DNA from 2 places in the Gordonia sp. UCD-TK1 genome. Region 1 is predicted to be linked to the other one. Evidence: predicted binding sites of a transcription regulator. Region 1 holds the regulator's gene; the other holds the start of a gene.
What was found. The regulator LexA, encoded in region 1, represses DNA repair genes until DNA is damaged. The targets are predictions, from matches to a motif close to CGAACANNTGTTCG.
Positions count from the first base shown of each region.

Region 2: the regulator LexA is predicted to act here: its motif matches at 1,962-1,975, upstream of A9310_RS01095 (HNH endonuclease signature motif containing protein).

Region 1 is NZ_LZMP01000001.1:35,445-46,679, reverse strand. It holds gene A9310_RS00200 (phosphoenolpyruvate--protein phosphotransferase) at 1-1,322, shown strand, start outside; gene lexA (transcriptional repressor LexA) at 1,300-2,004, opposite strand; gene A9310_RS00190 (LysM peptidoglycan-binding domain-containing protein) at 2,229-2,768, shown strand; gene nrdR (transcriptional regulator NrdR) at 2,868-3,368, shown strand; gene hrpA (ATP-dependent RNA helicase HrpA) at 3,342-7,328, opposite strand; gene A9310_RS00175 (aspartate aminotransferase family protein) at 7,411-8,661, shown strand; gene A9310_RS00170 (alkyl hydroperoxide reductase) at 8,828-9,361, opposite strand; gene A9310_RS00165 (peroxiredoxin) at 9,373-9,960, opposite strand; gene A9310_RS00160 (hydrogen peroxide-inducible genes activator) at 10,086-11,018, shown strand; gene A9310_RS00155 (RNA helicase) at 11,015-11,235, opposite strand, start outside.
Region 2 is NZ_LZMP01000001.1:232,060-236,004, forward strand. It holds gene A9310_RS01090 (glycoside hydrolase family 13 protein) at 1-153, shown strand, start outside; gene A9310_RS01095 (HNH endonuclease signature motif containing protein) at 244-1,947, opposite strand; gene A9310_RS01100 (hypothetical protein) at 2,137-2,826, opposite strand; gene A9310_RS01105 (thioesterase family protein) at 2,826-3,314, opposite strand; gene A9310_RS01110 (molybdopterin-dependent oxidoreductase) at 3,388-3,945, opposite strand, start outside.

The DNA of each region.
Region 1 (11,235 bases):
CCGATCTCAACGACGTGCGCGACCGGGTCCTCGCCGAACTGCTCGGCCTACCCGAACCCGGTGTGCCCACTCCGGAGGTGCCGTCGGTCCTGCTCGCCGACGACCTCGCGCCCGCCGACACCGCGGGCCTCGACCCCACGAGCACCATCGCCCTCGTCACCCGCCTCGGCGGACCGACCAGCCACACCGCGATCATCGCGCGCCAGCTGGGGATCCCGTGCGTGGTGGCGGTGGCCGACCTGGACGAGATCGAGCCCGGCACAACCGTTCTCGTCGACGGCAGCACCGGGCGGATCGAGGTGGAGCCCGATGCGGAGGCGGCCCGGGCTCGCGTCGACGAGGATCGGCGGCATGCCGCACTCGTCGCCGGCTGGACCGGTCCGGGGCAGACCGCCGACGGGGTCGCCGTGGCGGTGCTCGCCAACGTCGCCGACGGATCGTCGGCACGCGCCGCGGCCGGGTACCCCGTCGAGGGCGTCGGGCTCTTCCGCACCGAACTCGCGTTCCTCGAGCGTGCCGACGAACCGTCGGTGGACGAGCAGGCCGCGATCTACCGGGAGGTGCTCGATGCGTTCGACGGGCAGAAGGTGGTCATCCGCACCCTCGACGCCGGGTCCGACAAACCGCTCCGGTTCGTGACCCATCCCGACGAATCGAACCCAGCGCTCGGCGTGCGGGGCGATCGGATCGCGCTGGCGCACCCCGAGATCCGCGCGCATCAGCTCGACGCGATCGCGCAGGCCGCGTCGGGGTCGGCCGTCGCGCCGTGGGTCATGGCGCCGATGATCGCCTCGCCGGCGGAGGCGCGCACCTTCGCCGCCGAGGTCCGCGGCCGTGGTCTGGTCGCCGGGGTGATGATCGAGGTGCCCGCGGCGGCGATCCTGGCCGAAGCCGTCCTCGCCGAGGTGGACTTCGTGTCCATCGGCACCAACGATCTGACCCAGTACACGATGGCGGCCGACCGGATGTCGGCCGATCTCGCCGGACTGACCGACCCGTGGCAACCGGCCGTGTTGAGCCTCATCGCGGGTGTCGCGGCAGCGGGTGCACGTCAGGGAAAGCCGGTCGGGGTGTGCGGCGAGGCCGCCGCCGATCCGAACCTCGCCTGCGTGCTCGTCGGTCTCGGGGTCACCTCGCTGTCCAGCGCGCCGGCTGCTGCGGCGGCCGTGGGGGCCCGGCTCGGCGAGGTGTCCGCACCGGACTGCCGGGCCGCCGCCGAGGCTGCCCTGTCCACCTCGGATCCCGCCGCGGCGCGCGAGGCGGCCGCGGCGGTGCTCGACGGTTCGGTCGGTGGAGAGGTCAGACTCGCCGCATCACGGTGACGACCTTGCCGAGGATGACGGCATCGTTGCCCGGGATCGGATCGAACAGTTCGTTGTGCGGCATGAGCCAGACGTTCGGGCCCTGACGCTTGAAGGTCTTCACGGTGGCCTCGCCGTCGATCATGGCCGCGACGATGTCGCCGTTGTCGGCGACGTTCTGCTGCCGGACCACGACCCAGTCGCCGTCGCAGATCGCGGCGTCGATCATCGACTCGCCGACGACGCGCAACAGGAAGAGCGATCCCTCGCCGACGAGCTCACGGGGCAGTGGGAAGACGTCCTCGACGGCCTCCTCGGCCAGGATCGGACCGCCGGCCGCGATACGGCCGAGAACCGGCACGAAGGTCGGCTCGGGAAGCTGGCCGGCCGTCGGGGTGTCCGGCGACGGGGTGTCACTCGGGGCGATGTTGACCGCACGGGGACGGTTCGCGTCGCGCTTGAGCAGCCCCTTGCGTTCCAGCGTCCGCAACTGATGGGCCACCGATGACGTCGAGGCCAGGCCGACCTCGTCGCCGATCTCCCGGATGCTCGGCGGATAACCGCGCTCGCGCACCGAGCGGCGGATCACCTCCAGGACCCCGGCCTGTCGCGGGGTGAGTGAGGCCTCGGCGGCGGCGGCGTCGAACGGGGCCTCGTCGTCGGCGCCCCGCGCTCGGCCGCGCCTATCGCCGGTGTCACTCATGTTCGGTTCCTCTCGTCTTCGGAACGTGCTGGTAGATGGCTTGCGCCGGGTCCGAGCCTAGCGGAGTGCGACCGGCACCTCAAACATTTGTTCGATGTGTCGCGAGACTTTGTCGGGACGTCGTGCTACAAATTCGAACATCAGTGCATCGAACATCTGATCGATGTTCGAACACCGACCACCACACCCGCACGATCCCAGACACCCGAACACCGGAGGGCACCATGCGCACCGCCACTCTCGTCGCTCCCGTCCGCACCGACCGTCCCGACGCCGTCCGGCCGCGCACCGACCGCGCCGATCGCGTCCGGACCCGCGCCCCGCTGTCCGACGGCGGCCGACCGGTCGACAACCGGCCGGCCGGCACCCGGCCGCGGGGGGCATCGCCGGTGACCCCGCGGGTGGGCGGTACCCACTGTGGCTCTCCGGTCGGGGTCCGGGGACGTGGCCCGGTCGGGCCCGACGCGGCGGTGTTCCGTCGCCGCCGCCGCACCGCGGTCGCGCTCCTCGCCGGTGTCGGGCTGGCGTTCGTCGTGTGGGTGTTCGGTGTCGTCGGCCAGAATTACTCGGACTCGCTGACACCGTCCGCCGTGAGTTCCGAGGTCGTCCATGTGCGCTCGGGGGACTCGCTCAGCTCGATCGCCGGCCGGGTGGCACCCGAGATGCCGCGCGAGGTCGTGATCGACGAGATCGTCGCGATGAACGATCTGGGGTCGAGCGCGCTGCAGGTGGGCCAGCCCCTGCTCACCCCCCGGTACCGCTGAGGCCGGGCGGTATCCTCGATGTCACAGGGGCCGGCCGACAAGCGGCGGGGCGCACGCTTCGGGTGCGTTCCAGCGTCCCGCGACCTGCGTGAGGACACGATGCGCTGCCCCTTCTGCAAGAACGACGACACCAAGGTCATCGACTCGCGTGTCGCAGATGAAGGGCAGGCCATCCGCCGCCGTCGCTCCTGTGTGGAGTGCGGTCGCCGGTTCTCGACCGTGGAGAGCGCCGTGCTCGCGGTGGTCAAACGCAACGGCGTGACCGAGCCGTTCAGCCGGGAGAAGGTCATGCGTGGCGTGCGGCGAGCCTGTCAGGGCCGCCACGTCGCCGAGGACGCGCTCGCGCAGCTCGCCCAGCAGGTCGAGGACACGGTGCGCGCCAGTGGATCGGCCGAGATCCCCAGCAACGAGGTCGGACTCGCCATCCTGGGCCCGCTCCGCGATCTCGACGAGGTGGCGTATCTGCGCTTCGCCTCGGTGTACCGGTCGTTCGACTCGGTGGAGGACTTCCAGCGCGAGATCGACGACCTGAAGGCGGCATCGGGATCCGGGAGCGCGCTCGCCGAACCCGTGTCAGCCGAGTCGGTCCAGAGCTCGTAGGACCCGTTTCTCCGACACCGGGAACGCGGTGCCGAGACGCTGGGCGAACAGCCCCACGCGCAACTCCTCGACGAGCCACTGCGCTTCGTCGTCGACCACCGCCCGCCGGTGCTCGGGTACCTGTTCGAGGCGTTGGGCCCACCGTTCGACGACGCGATCGACGGCGGCCACCCCGGCCTGGTCGCGTGCTGCGGACGCGGGTAGTGCCTCCAGACGTGCTTGCGCGCCGTCGAGATAGCGCGGCAGATTCTCCAGGTGGCGTCGCGCGGTAGCCGCCACGAATCCGTCGAACACGAGGTGGGCGACCTGTTCGGCGACGTCGTCGGCAGCCAGCGAACCGGCGTGCCGGTCGATCGCCGCCCGCAGCGGGGACATCCGTTCGAGGGCTGCGACGGCCAGCGAGAAGTAGTCCGGTGCGGCCGCGGCGACCCGTGGCCGGATCCGTTCGAGCAGCGCCGAGAAGGATTGTGGTGAGCGAACCGCGGCGAGCTCTGCGTCGTCGATGTCGGCGACCGTGTCCCGAATGGCCCGTCGGGTGCAGTCGGCGAGCAGTGCCTCGGTGGTCGAGTACGGGCTCTGGCTCAGGGCGAGTCGTTCGACCGGACTCAGCGAGCCGGCGATCCGCTTGTGCAGCGGAGGTATCGCGAGGTCGAGGAGGGCGACGATCCCGCGTCGCAGGAGGCGGTCCCGTGTCTCCGGGCTAGCCGCATCGACGACGACAACGCCGCGCGCGTGGCCCTTCGCGTCGGAGACCACGTCGATCGTCGGGTACCGGGTCAGCCGCTGCCCCGCGACATCGACCGTCGTCTGCTCGGCGAGCGAGCCGATCCCATCGGCGGTCCAGGTCTTATACAGGTTGCGCGACACCGTCTTCGGCGCCGCGGGCGTTCCGGTCTGCTGGAGTTCGGGCAACGAGTCGGCGCGGGCGACGATCCGTCCGGAGTCGTCGGCCACCGCGAAATGCATGCGCAGGTGCGGCGGTACCCGGTCGGTGTCGAAATCGCCCGCGGTCACCCGCATCCCGGTGATCGCCGAGAGCTCGCGGGCCAGCCCGGTGGTGAGCGGCTCCTTGCGCGGGGTGAGCCGGCCGAGCGCGAGTTCGGCGAATCGCTGCGCGGGCGACATGCTCTTGCGGAGCTGTTTCGGCAGCGACTTGACCAGTGCGGTGGCCAGTTCGGCGCGCATGCCCGGGACCGACCAGTCGAAGCCGGCCGGTCGGACATGGGGGAGCAGTGCCTGCGGGATCACGACGGTGACGCCGTCGTCGGGTGCGCCCGGTTCGAACCGGTAGCGCAGTTCGAGTCGGGTGTCGCCCTGCTGCCAGGCGCCGGGATAGTCCGTGGGGGCGACGTCGGTGCCTCCCGTGACGTCCTCGGGGCGCAGATCCAGCAGATCCGGTTCGGCCCGGCGGGCCTTCTTCCACCAGGTGTCGAAGTGCCGGGCCGAGGTGACGTCGGACGGTAGCCGCTGGTCGTAGAACTCGAAGAGCTGGTCCTCGGTGATCACGAGACCCCGGGTGCGCGTGCGGTTCTCGACGTCCGAGGCGGCCTCGAGAAGCGTGCGATTGCGGTCGAAGAAGGCGTGCTGCGTCCGCCAATCGCCCTCGACGAGAGCGTGCCGGATGAACAGCTCCCGGGAGACCACCGGGTCGATGGGGCCGTAGTCGACGCGCCGGCGGGCGACGAGCGGGACCCCGTAGAGGGTCACGCGTTCGTAGGCCATCGCCGCTCCGCGTTTCGCCGACCAATGCGGCTCGCTGTGGGTGCGCTTCACGAGATCCCCGGCGAGTTTCTCGGCCCACAGCGGATCGATCCCGGCGACGGTGTGGGCGAACAGGCGCGACGTCTCGAGGACCTCGGCCGCCATGATGAAGGCGGGCGGCTTCTTGGCGAGCGGAGAAGCGGGGAAGATCATCAGCGTGGTGTTGCGCGCACCGGTGAACTCGCGGCCCTCGGTGTTGCGGGCGGCGATGTTGCTGAGCAACCCGGACAGGATGGATCGGTGGACGGCGTCGGCGTCGAGTTCGGTGGGCGCGACCGACCAGTCGAGGTTCTTGACGATCTCGGTCAGCTGCCGGTGGAGGTCCTGCCACTCCCGGATGCGCAGGAAGTGGAGGTACTCGCGCTCACACATGCGCCGAAAGCGGCTGCCGGACAACTCCTTGCGCTGTTCGCCGAGGTACCGCCACAGCTCCACGTAGGACAGGAAGTCCGACTGCGGGACGACGAAGCGCCGGTGCTGGGCGTCGGCGGCCTCCCGGTGCTCGGCCGGCCGTTCCCGTGGATCGGGGAGCGACATCGCGGCGGCGATCACGAGAAGGTGGTCGAGACAACCCAGTTCGTGTCCGGCGATGAGCATCCGGGCGACCCGGGGATCGACCGGGATCCGCGACATCGACCGGCCGATCGGGGTCAGTCGCGGGGGCCCGCCCTCGCGCGGGACGGTGATGGCGCCGAGTTCGGTGAGAACACCCATACCGTCGCGGATCGCGCGGTCGTCGGGCGGCTGGACGAACGGGAACTCGGCGATCTCACCCAGTTTCAGCGAGGTCATCTGGAGGATGACCGCCGCGAGGTTGGTGCGCAGGATCTCCGGGTCGGTGAAGGCCGGCCGGGAGTCGAAGTCGTTCTCGCTGTAGAGACGGATGCAGACGCCCGGGGCGACACGACCGCATCGACCGGCCCGCTGCCGGGCACTGGCCTGTGAGACCGGTTCGATGGGAAGACGATTGACCTTGGTCCTGGTCGAGTACCGACTGATACGGGCGGTGCCGGTGTCGATGACGTAGCGGATGCCGGGCACGGTCACCGACGTTTCGGCGACGTTGGTCGCCAGCACGATCCGGCGTCCGTCGGAGGGGGAGAACACCTTCTGCTGCTCGGCGATCGAAAGTCGCGCATAGAGCGGCACGATCTCGGCACCGGGACCCTTGCTGCCGCCGGTTCGTCGACGGAGCGCCTCGGCGGTCTCTCGGATGTCCCGTTCGGTGGGCAGGAACACGAGGATGTCGCCGCGGCCACCGGCCCACAGTTCGTCGACGGCGGCGTCGATGCCCTGGATCTGGTCGAGATCCGCATGTTCGCCGCCGCCGGCGTCGTCCCCGTCGTCGGGGCGTTCCTGCAGGCTCAGCGGTCGATACCGGATCTCGACCGGATAGGTGCGTCCGGATACCTCGATGACCGGGACCGAGGTCTTCGGCGTGCTGAAATGCCGTGCGAAGCGCGCCGGTTCGATCGTCGCCGAGGTGATGATCACCTTCAGATCGGGGCGTCGGGGCAGCAGGCGGCGCAGATAGCCGAGGATGAAATCGATGTTGAGGCTGCGCTCGTGGGCCTCGTCGATGATGAGGGTGTCGTAGCGGCGCAGCATGGGGTCGGTGGCGATCTCGCGGAGCAGGATGCCGTCGGTCATGACCCGGACGAGGGTGTCGGCGCCCGACCGGTCGGTGAACCGGACGGAGTAGCCCACCGCGTCGCCGAGTTCGGTGTCGGTCTCGTCGGCGATGCGCTTGGCGACCGAGCTCGCGGCGATGCGCCGGGGCTGGGTGTGCCCGATCGACCCGCGGATGCCACGCCCGAGTTCGAGGCAGATCTTGGGGAGCTGGGTGGTCTTGCCCGAGCCGGTCTCGCCCGCGACGACCACGACCTGGTGGTTGCGGATCGCCTCGGCGATCTCGTCGCGTGCGGCGGAGACCGGTAGTTCGTCGGGGAAGCGCATAATCGGCACGGTCGCGCGCCGCCGGTCGAGACGGGCGCGTGCCTTGTCGACATCGGCGACCAACTGTCGCCACTTCGCGGCATCCGGGCGCGCGGCGAGCCGATCGATGCGACGACGCAACCGGTCGGCGTCGACGAGGCCCACGTCGTCGAGTGCGCGGAGCAGATCCGAGCGGGGGATGTCCGATGCAGCGGTGTCCGGTGGAGACGGGGACGGGTCAGGTGACGAGGACGGGGCCGACATGATCACTCCAGGATATGGGGAAGCGCCGAGGCCGGTTCACCCCAGTGGCCGCGTGGGCCGCGTGGACCGGCATCATGGGGCCATGGCTGATGGTTCGAGCACTGGTACTGGATCGTTGTGGCACGGTTTCGCCGACATGGGTGCGGTGACCGCGAGCGGGCCGTTCGTCGTGACCAGGGGAGAGGGTGCGCGGATCTTCGACCGCGACGGCAACTCCTACCTGGATGCGACCGCCGGACTGTGGTTCACCAACGTCGGGCACGGCCGGACCGAGATCGCCGATGCCGTCGCGCGCCAGCTCGGCACCCTCGCGCACTACTCCAACTTCGGTGACTTCGCGAGCGACGTCACCCTGCAGCTCGCCGAGGAGCTCGGCGCCATCGCGCCGGTACCCGGATCGAAGATCTTCTTCACCTCCGGCGGCAGCGACTCCATCGACACCGCGGTCAAACTCGCCCGCCGCTACTGGGTGGAGCAGGGCCGCGAATCCAAGCGGGTCGTCGTCAGCCGCACCAAGGCCTATCACGGGATGCATGCCGCGGGTACCTCGCTGGCGGGCATCCCGCTCAACCACGACGGCTACGGCGAACTCATGCACGACGTCCAGAACGTCGAATGGGACGACGCGAAGAGCCTGCTCGGTCTCATCGAGCGCGTGGGCGCCGACAACATCGCCGCGTTCTTCTGCGAGCCCATCATCGGGGCCGGCGGCATCTATCTCCCGCCGGAGGGCTACCTCGCCGAGGTGCGGGACATCTGCCGCGACCACGACATCCTCTTCGTCGTCGACGAGGTCGTCACCGGCTTCGGCCGCATCGGCGGCGAATCCTGGTTCGCCTCCGCACGATTCGGCCTCGAACCGGACATGATCACCACTGCCAAGGGGCTCACCTCGGGGTATGTCCCGATGGGCGCGGTGTTCATCGCACCGCGGATCGCCGAGCCGTTCTTCGCCGGTGGCGTCTGGTGGCGGCACGGGTACACCTACGGCGGCCACGCGGGCGCGGCGGCGGCGGCCCTCGCGAACCTCGAGATCATCCGGCGAGAGAACCTGCTCGCCGAGGCGACACGGCTCGAGGGCGACCTCGCCGCCGCGCTGTCGCCGCTCGCCGACCTCGACACGGTCGCCGAGGTCCGGACCGGACTCGGCGCGGTCACCGCGGTACAGCTGGCTGACCCCGCGACGGCCCCGGCGACGGTGGTCAAGCTGCGCGAACACGGGGTGAGCACCCGCGCCGCAGGTCAAGGGGCGCTGCAGATCTCGCCCGCGTTCGTGATGACGACCGCCGAGGTCGGCGAACTCGCCGACCGGATGCGCGCGGCGCTGAGCTGACCCTGGGGCGCCCGTTCGTGCTGCTCCCTGAGGAGCGCCTGGAGCTTGCGGAGGGCGCGTCTCGTTCTGCTCCCTGAGGAGCGCATGGAGCTTGCGGAGGGCGCGTCACGAAGGGGCCCGGCTGCGTAGCGCAGCCGGGCCCCGTCGTCGTCTCACATGCGACGGATCAGGCGTTGGCGAGCACCTCGGTGGTCGCGATTGCCTGGGCGACACCGCTGACGATCGACGCGACCTTGAGCGCCTCGAGGATCGCCTCACGGTCGACGCCGGCCTCGCGCAGGGTGTTCTCGTGCGCGGCGACGCAATGACCGCAGCCATTGATCGAGGACACCGCGAACGACCACAGCTCGAAAGCGGCCTTGTCGACGCCGGGGTTGCCGATGATGTTCATCCGCAGGCCCGGACGCAGGTCGTCGTACTTGCCGTCGAGGAAGCCGCGACCCCGGTAGAACACGTTGTTCATACCCATGATCGACGCGGCGCCGAGCGCGGCGTTGTAGGCCTCGGCGGACAGTGTGTCGGCGGCCTCGTCGGCGATCTCGCTGAGCACCTTCGCATTTCGCGTGGCGGCAGCGGTCGACAGCAGGGTGCCCCACAGCTGCTCCTCGGTCAGCGCGGTGGTGCGGCTGATCGAACCCAGGTTGAGCTTGAGGTCCTTGGCGTACTCGGGAAGTGCTTCCTTCAGATTGTCGATGCTCATCTGCTCTCCTCTCAGACGCCGGCCGTCATGAGCTCGCCGGCGTCGATCGTCGGGTCACCCTTCTTCCAGTTGCAGGCGCACAGTTCGTCGGACTGCAGTGCGTCGAGGACGCGCAGGACCTCGTCGACGTTGCGGCCCACGGAGCCCGCGGTGACCGACACGAACTGGATCTCGTTGTTCGGGTCGATGATGAAGGTGGCGCGGTCGGCGACGCCGTCCGCATTGAGAACGCCTGCCGCGGTGGCGAGTTCGCGCTTGAGGTCGCTCAGCATCGGGAACGGGAGGGTCTTGAGGTCCTCGTGCTGTGCGCGCCACTGAAAGTGGACGAACTCGTTGTCCACCGAGGCGCCGAGCACCTGGGTGTCGCGGTCGGCGAACTCGTCGTTCAGCTTGCCGAACGCGGCGATCTCGGTCGGGCAGACGAAGGTGAAGTCCTTCGGCCAGAAGAACACGACGCGCCACTGACCGGGGTGATCGTCGGACGACACGGTGGTGAAGTAGTCGTCGGGCTGCTGGGCATTGACCTTGCTGAGGTCGCCACCGATGACGGCGGTGAGGTTGTAGGCAGGGAACTGGTCACCGATGGTGAGCAGGGCCATGTATCGCTCCTTCAGCTGGTGAATGTACGGAATCTGCGCGCGAATGAGTTTCGCGACGTACGGGTACCATCGTGCCGGATTCCGGTCGAAAACGAAACGTGATTACTAGCACTACACTGATAAGCATGTCCGATAGAACTTATCAGCCGACCGTGGCCGGGTTGCGTGCCTTCGTCGCACTCGCGCATCGACGCCACTTCGGCACTGCGGCAGCCGATCTCGGTGTCAGTCAACCGTCGCTGTCGCAGGCGTTGTCGGCGTTGGAGTCCGGTCTCGGTGTGACCCTCGTCGAACGCACCACGCGGCGTGTCCTGTTGACCGCCGAGGGAGACGAACTCCTCCCGCGAGCGATCGCGGTGACCGAGGCCATGGACGAGTTCACCTCGGCGGCCGCCGGAACGGGCCGTCCGCTCAGCGGGCCGCTGCGGCTGGGGGTCATCCCGACGGTGGCGCCCTACGTCCTGCCGACGCTGCTGCGCGGACTCGGGCGACGGCTCCCGGACCTCGTACCCCGGGTGGTGGAGGAACAGACCGCCCGCCTCATCGAACAACTGCGCACCGGCACGCTCGACGTCGCGCTGCTCGCTCTCCCCGTCGACATGCCCGGCATCGTCGAAGTTCCCATCTATCGTGAGGATTTCGTTCTCGCACTCCCGTCCGGTCACGCGCTGGCCGGACGCCGCCGCGTCGATCCCACGGCGCTCGCCGACCTGCCGCTCCTCCTCCTCGACGAGGGGCACTGTCTGCGCGATCAGGCGCTCGAGGTGTGCCGGCTCGCGGGCGTGCGGCCCGATCTGGGTCAGACCCGGGCCGCCTCGCTGACCACCGCGGTGCACTGCGTCGTCGGCGGTCTCGGCGTGACGCTCATCCCGCAGACGGCGGTGGCCTCCGAGACGGCGTCGGGTGATCTGGCCACCGCGACCTTCGCGGCCCCGCGGCCGGGGCGGCGGATCGGCCTGGTCTTCCGGGCGTCCGCGCGCCACGACGAGGCCTACCGCGAACTGGGCTCTCTCATCGGCGATCTCGTCGGCGCGACCGGTGCCGTGACCGCGCTCTAGACCGTGCCGCCGGCCATCTCGGCCGCGGCCGCCTGTGCGGCGAGAGCCTCCCACTCGTCGACGAGACTCGAGTCGACCTCACGGACCATGGTGCCCAGCTCCTCGACGATCCGCTCGATCTCGGGGGTCACGACGCTCGTCGGAACGCCTTGCCGGAGAACGCGATAGCAGTCCGACAGATAGCGCAGCAGCACGCCCTCGCTGCGCGCCAGCCCGT
Region 2 (3,945 bases), 190 kb from region 1:
TGCCTGGCGTTCCGTCGTTCCGAGGGTCAGCTGGTCTGTGCGCTGAATGCCGGCGATGAGCCGGTGCCCCTTCCGCCCGGCGAATTGCTGCTCGTCAGTTCGCCTCTCGTCGACGGGATGCTGGCGCCGGACGCAGCGGCCTGGCTGGTGTGACTGAACTCGGGCAGCCGGCCGCGGACCACGTGAGGGGCACGCAGGCACCTCACCGCCGTCGATAGCAAGCAAGACAATCGTGAAACGCTGCTAGAAGGGCGGCGGGTTGGCGTCGTTCCAGCGCTTCTCGGCGCGTTGGTGGCGTCGGAAGTCGTTGTCGCGCTGCTTGGTGAGTCGGTCGCGGGCGGGGTGATCGGGTGATCGTCTGGGGAAGAGCTTGTTGAACAGGTCGCGTCCGCTGAAGGCGTTGCCGACGAACATGTGCCCGGTGGGGGTGGTGAACCAGGCGGTGCGGGACTCGTCTTGGTGGTCCTGCCAGCTGGTGAAGGTCTTGATGCGGTGATGGAAGCGGCACAGCGGTTTGAGGTTGCGCGCATCGGTCGGGCCACCGCGACGCGGGTCGGCGTGGTCGAAGGGTTCGGTGTGGTCGAGGTCGATCTGCCAGACCGGGGCGTTGCAGCCGGGGAAGGTGCAGCACAGTTCGCCGGCACGCACCAGCGCCTGCAGCTTCTTCGACGGGGTGTACCGCGTTGTCGAACTGTCTGCCTCGGGAGCCGATGCCAGTGGCGCGGCGGGGGTCGGCGCGGGATGGATGTAGGTGCGTCGCGCTTCGGCGAGGAGTTCTCGCGCGGTGTCGGCGTCGATGATGCCATGGCGGTCGAGGAACGCGGGATCGTCGTCGAGACCGATCAGGGTCGACAGGTTCACCACGATGTGAAAGGTCGCGCGCGGCGCCAGCGAGTCCGACGCCGAGTCGGTCGGCGCGGCCGGGTCATCGGCAGCGGTGTCGGGGGCTGACGGGTCGACGAAGGTGTCCGCATCCACCATCTCAGCAGCTGGTGCAGGCGGCTCGGCGGTATCCACTGTCGCTGGGTCGAAATCTGGTGCTGTGTCGGGTTCGGTTGCGGCAGGTCGACAGTCGTCGCATAGGCAGGTGATGGCGGCTTCGCCGCGCGAAAGTGCTTTGAGGGCATCGACCCGGCGATTGGCCAACTTTCGAGGGTCACCGGCGTGGACCGCGGTGGCCATCGCCGTCAGGCGGGCGTCGAACTCGGCGGCATCAGCATCGGGCAGCGTCCCGGAGATCCGGGACTGCCCCGGCGTGAACCGATCGGGGGTGACCGTCACCTTGCGGTCGGACTTCACTCGCTCCTTGCGTCGGCGGATCGCGTCGGGTGCCCACTTGGCGACGATCGAATCGACCATGGCGGTGAACCGGGCCGTCGACATCGGTGGGCGGGCGAAGATCGCTTCGGCGAGATGGGCGTCGACGGTCTGCATCTCTTCGTCGTCGGTGATGAGATCGGTGCGCTTGAGAGCGATGAGGAAGCGGCGCTTGTCGATTCGACCGCACGCCAGTGCGTGCCCGGTGAAGGAGAGTCGGTAGCGCAGTGCGTCGCCGGCCTCGATGAGGTCTTTCGCCTCGGCCGGTGTCACGGTGAGGGTGGCGCCGACTTCGGCGATGGCTTGTTCGAGACCGTTGGGCCCGAACTGCTCGTAGGGGTTCTCGCCGGCGGCCACTCGCGCTGATAGGTGCTCGAAGGCTTCGATGGAGTCGAGTTCGCCGCTGTGCGTCTCGGCGCGGCGCTGCGCGTAATCCATCTCGCGTTCATCGTGAATGAGGCTGGCAACGACCATCATTCGATGCGCGGACGCTGCCGCCAAGCCCGCGCAGTGGTTGAGGACCTCGACGAGTTCGGATGCGGAGAGTTCATGGTCGGGACGAAAGCGCGGTTCGACGGACTCCTGTGATGGGTCCACCGCCGTGGATCCGGCCCCCGCCCCCGATGACATGACACCATCGTACTCGAAAATATGTTCGAGTCAAGGCTTGATTTTTCCAAGTCCCGGACGTCCTACAAATCGAACCACGACGTACTGACAGGCCTCCGACTTCGAGATAATCGTGTCTGCGTGGCGGCCAGTGCGAATCACCATGGCTGGAGCTCAGGCGACAAGAGAGATCATCGTGAGACACACCGTTTAGTTCAGGACGGTGACCGCGAGATCGCGGTGCCGGCGCTGATACACCGAGCCGAAGCGTGCATCGATCCGAATCCACGCCGCCGACATCCGGATTCGTACCGGTTCGTCGGCTGCGATCGCCCCGGTGTCGGAGGTCTCGGTGACCGCTCGTCCGTCCGCGTCGCGGATGAATCCCATGCCGGTCAGGGCGAAGACCGATCGCATGCTCACCGCGGCCCGCAGCGCACCCTCCTCCGACGTGACCTCGAGGACATCCTGATCGAGCAGACCCGTTGCGGGACCGTGCCCGCTCCCCTCCTCGCGCGCCACCCGGGCGCCTTCCCGGGACAGTTCGACCACGCTGCGGGCGGGTACGTCGTCGATGTGTCGGAACCCGACCGCAGCGGGAAGCGCTCCGCGCCAGGCACTGTCGAGGGAGAAACCGGGATCGACCGCCGTGCCCGGGCCGGCCGATTCGACGGTCGCACGCAGTGTCGAAGCGTCGCACACGATGTCGGTCGGCGCGATTCGTCCGGTCACCGATCGGGTGGCGAGGACGTCGAACCCGGTATGTGCCCACAAGGCCACCAGACCGTCCGAACGCGCGACCACCCGGACGACGGCGGCATCGTCGAGACGTACTGCGTGCGAGAGGAACGCGAGGGCGTTCGACCGGTCCGAGGACGCGAACTCGATGAACCGCTCCATCAACTCGGCCCGCCGCGTGTGGCCGATTCCCCGGCAGGGCGGCGGAATCCGGCGAGGTAGACCTTCTGTTCCGGGGTGAGCCGGGCGATGCGCTGGGCCGCCACGTCGAAGGCGACGAGCTGTGTGCTGGCGACCACGGCGGGGCGAGAGGCGGGGTCGGCACCCGCCGCGCGCACTTCGTAGCCGACGGTGAAGTCGACGGCCCGCAGGCGTTCGACGAACATGGTGACCTCGATCGGCCCCTCGGAATGACGCAGCTGCGCTTGATATCTCACGTGTAGGTCGGCGACGAGGCAGCCGTCGCGCAGGGGCGCGGTCGGTCGGCCGTCGTAGAAGAGCCAGGGAATGCGCGCCTCTTCGAGCAACGTCACCATCCGGGCGTGGTTGATGTGCGCGTAGACATCCATGTCCGACCAGCGCACCGGCACCTTGACCAGGTATCCGTCAGCGGTCGTGGTCCCGGCGTCCTCGTTGAGCACGTGCGTCATCCCCTGTCAGATCGGTGTCGGCGGGCGGCCAGCGCGGCCACCCCGGCCCAACCCTACGCACTACCCGACCCGGTCAAGCAGGCGCGATCTCCACCGGCAGACCGTTGAGGACGACGGTCCCCGAGAGCGGGTCCAGCAGGGCGCCGTCGTTCAGGTCGTTCACGTTCACACCCGGCTCGGCGGCAGCGACGCCCAGTCTGATGCCGTCGACATCATGACCCCACCCGTGCGGCAGCGACGCGACCCCGGGCCGGATGTCGGTGGTGATCTCGACGGGGACGGTCAGCGAACCGCCCGCACCACGGACCTTGGCGACGTCGGAGATGCCGAGTCGGTCGGCATCGTCGGGATGCATGAGCAGGGTGCAGCGATTGGTACCGCCGGTGAGGGCCGGGAGATTGTGCATCCAGCTGTTGTTCGACCGCAGGTGGCGGCGGCCGACCAGCAGCAGGCTGCCGTCGGCGGCCGGCGCCGGGTCGCCCCCGGCGTCCACCGCTGCGCTCAGGCGCGCGAGGTCGCCGATGAGCGGGTCGGGAGCGAGTTCGATCTTGCCGGATGCCGTGCGGAGCACCCCGGGCAGGCGCGGCCGCATCGGTCCCAGGTCGATGCCGTGCGGTGCGGCCAGCACATC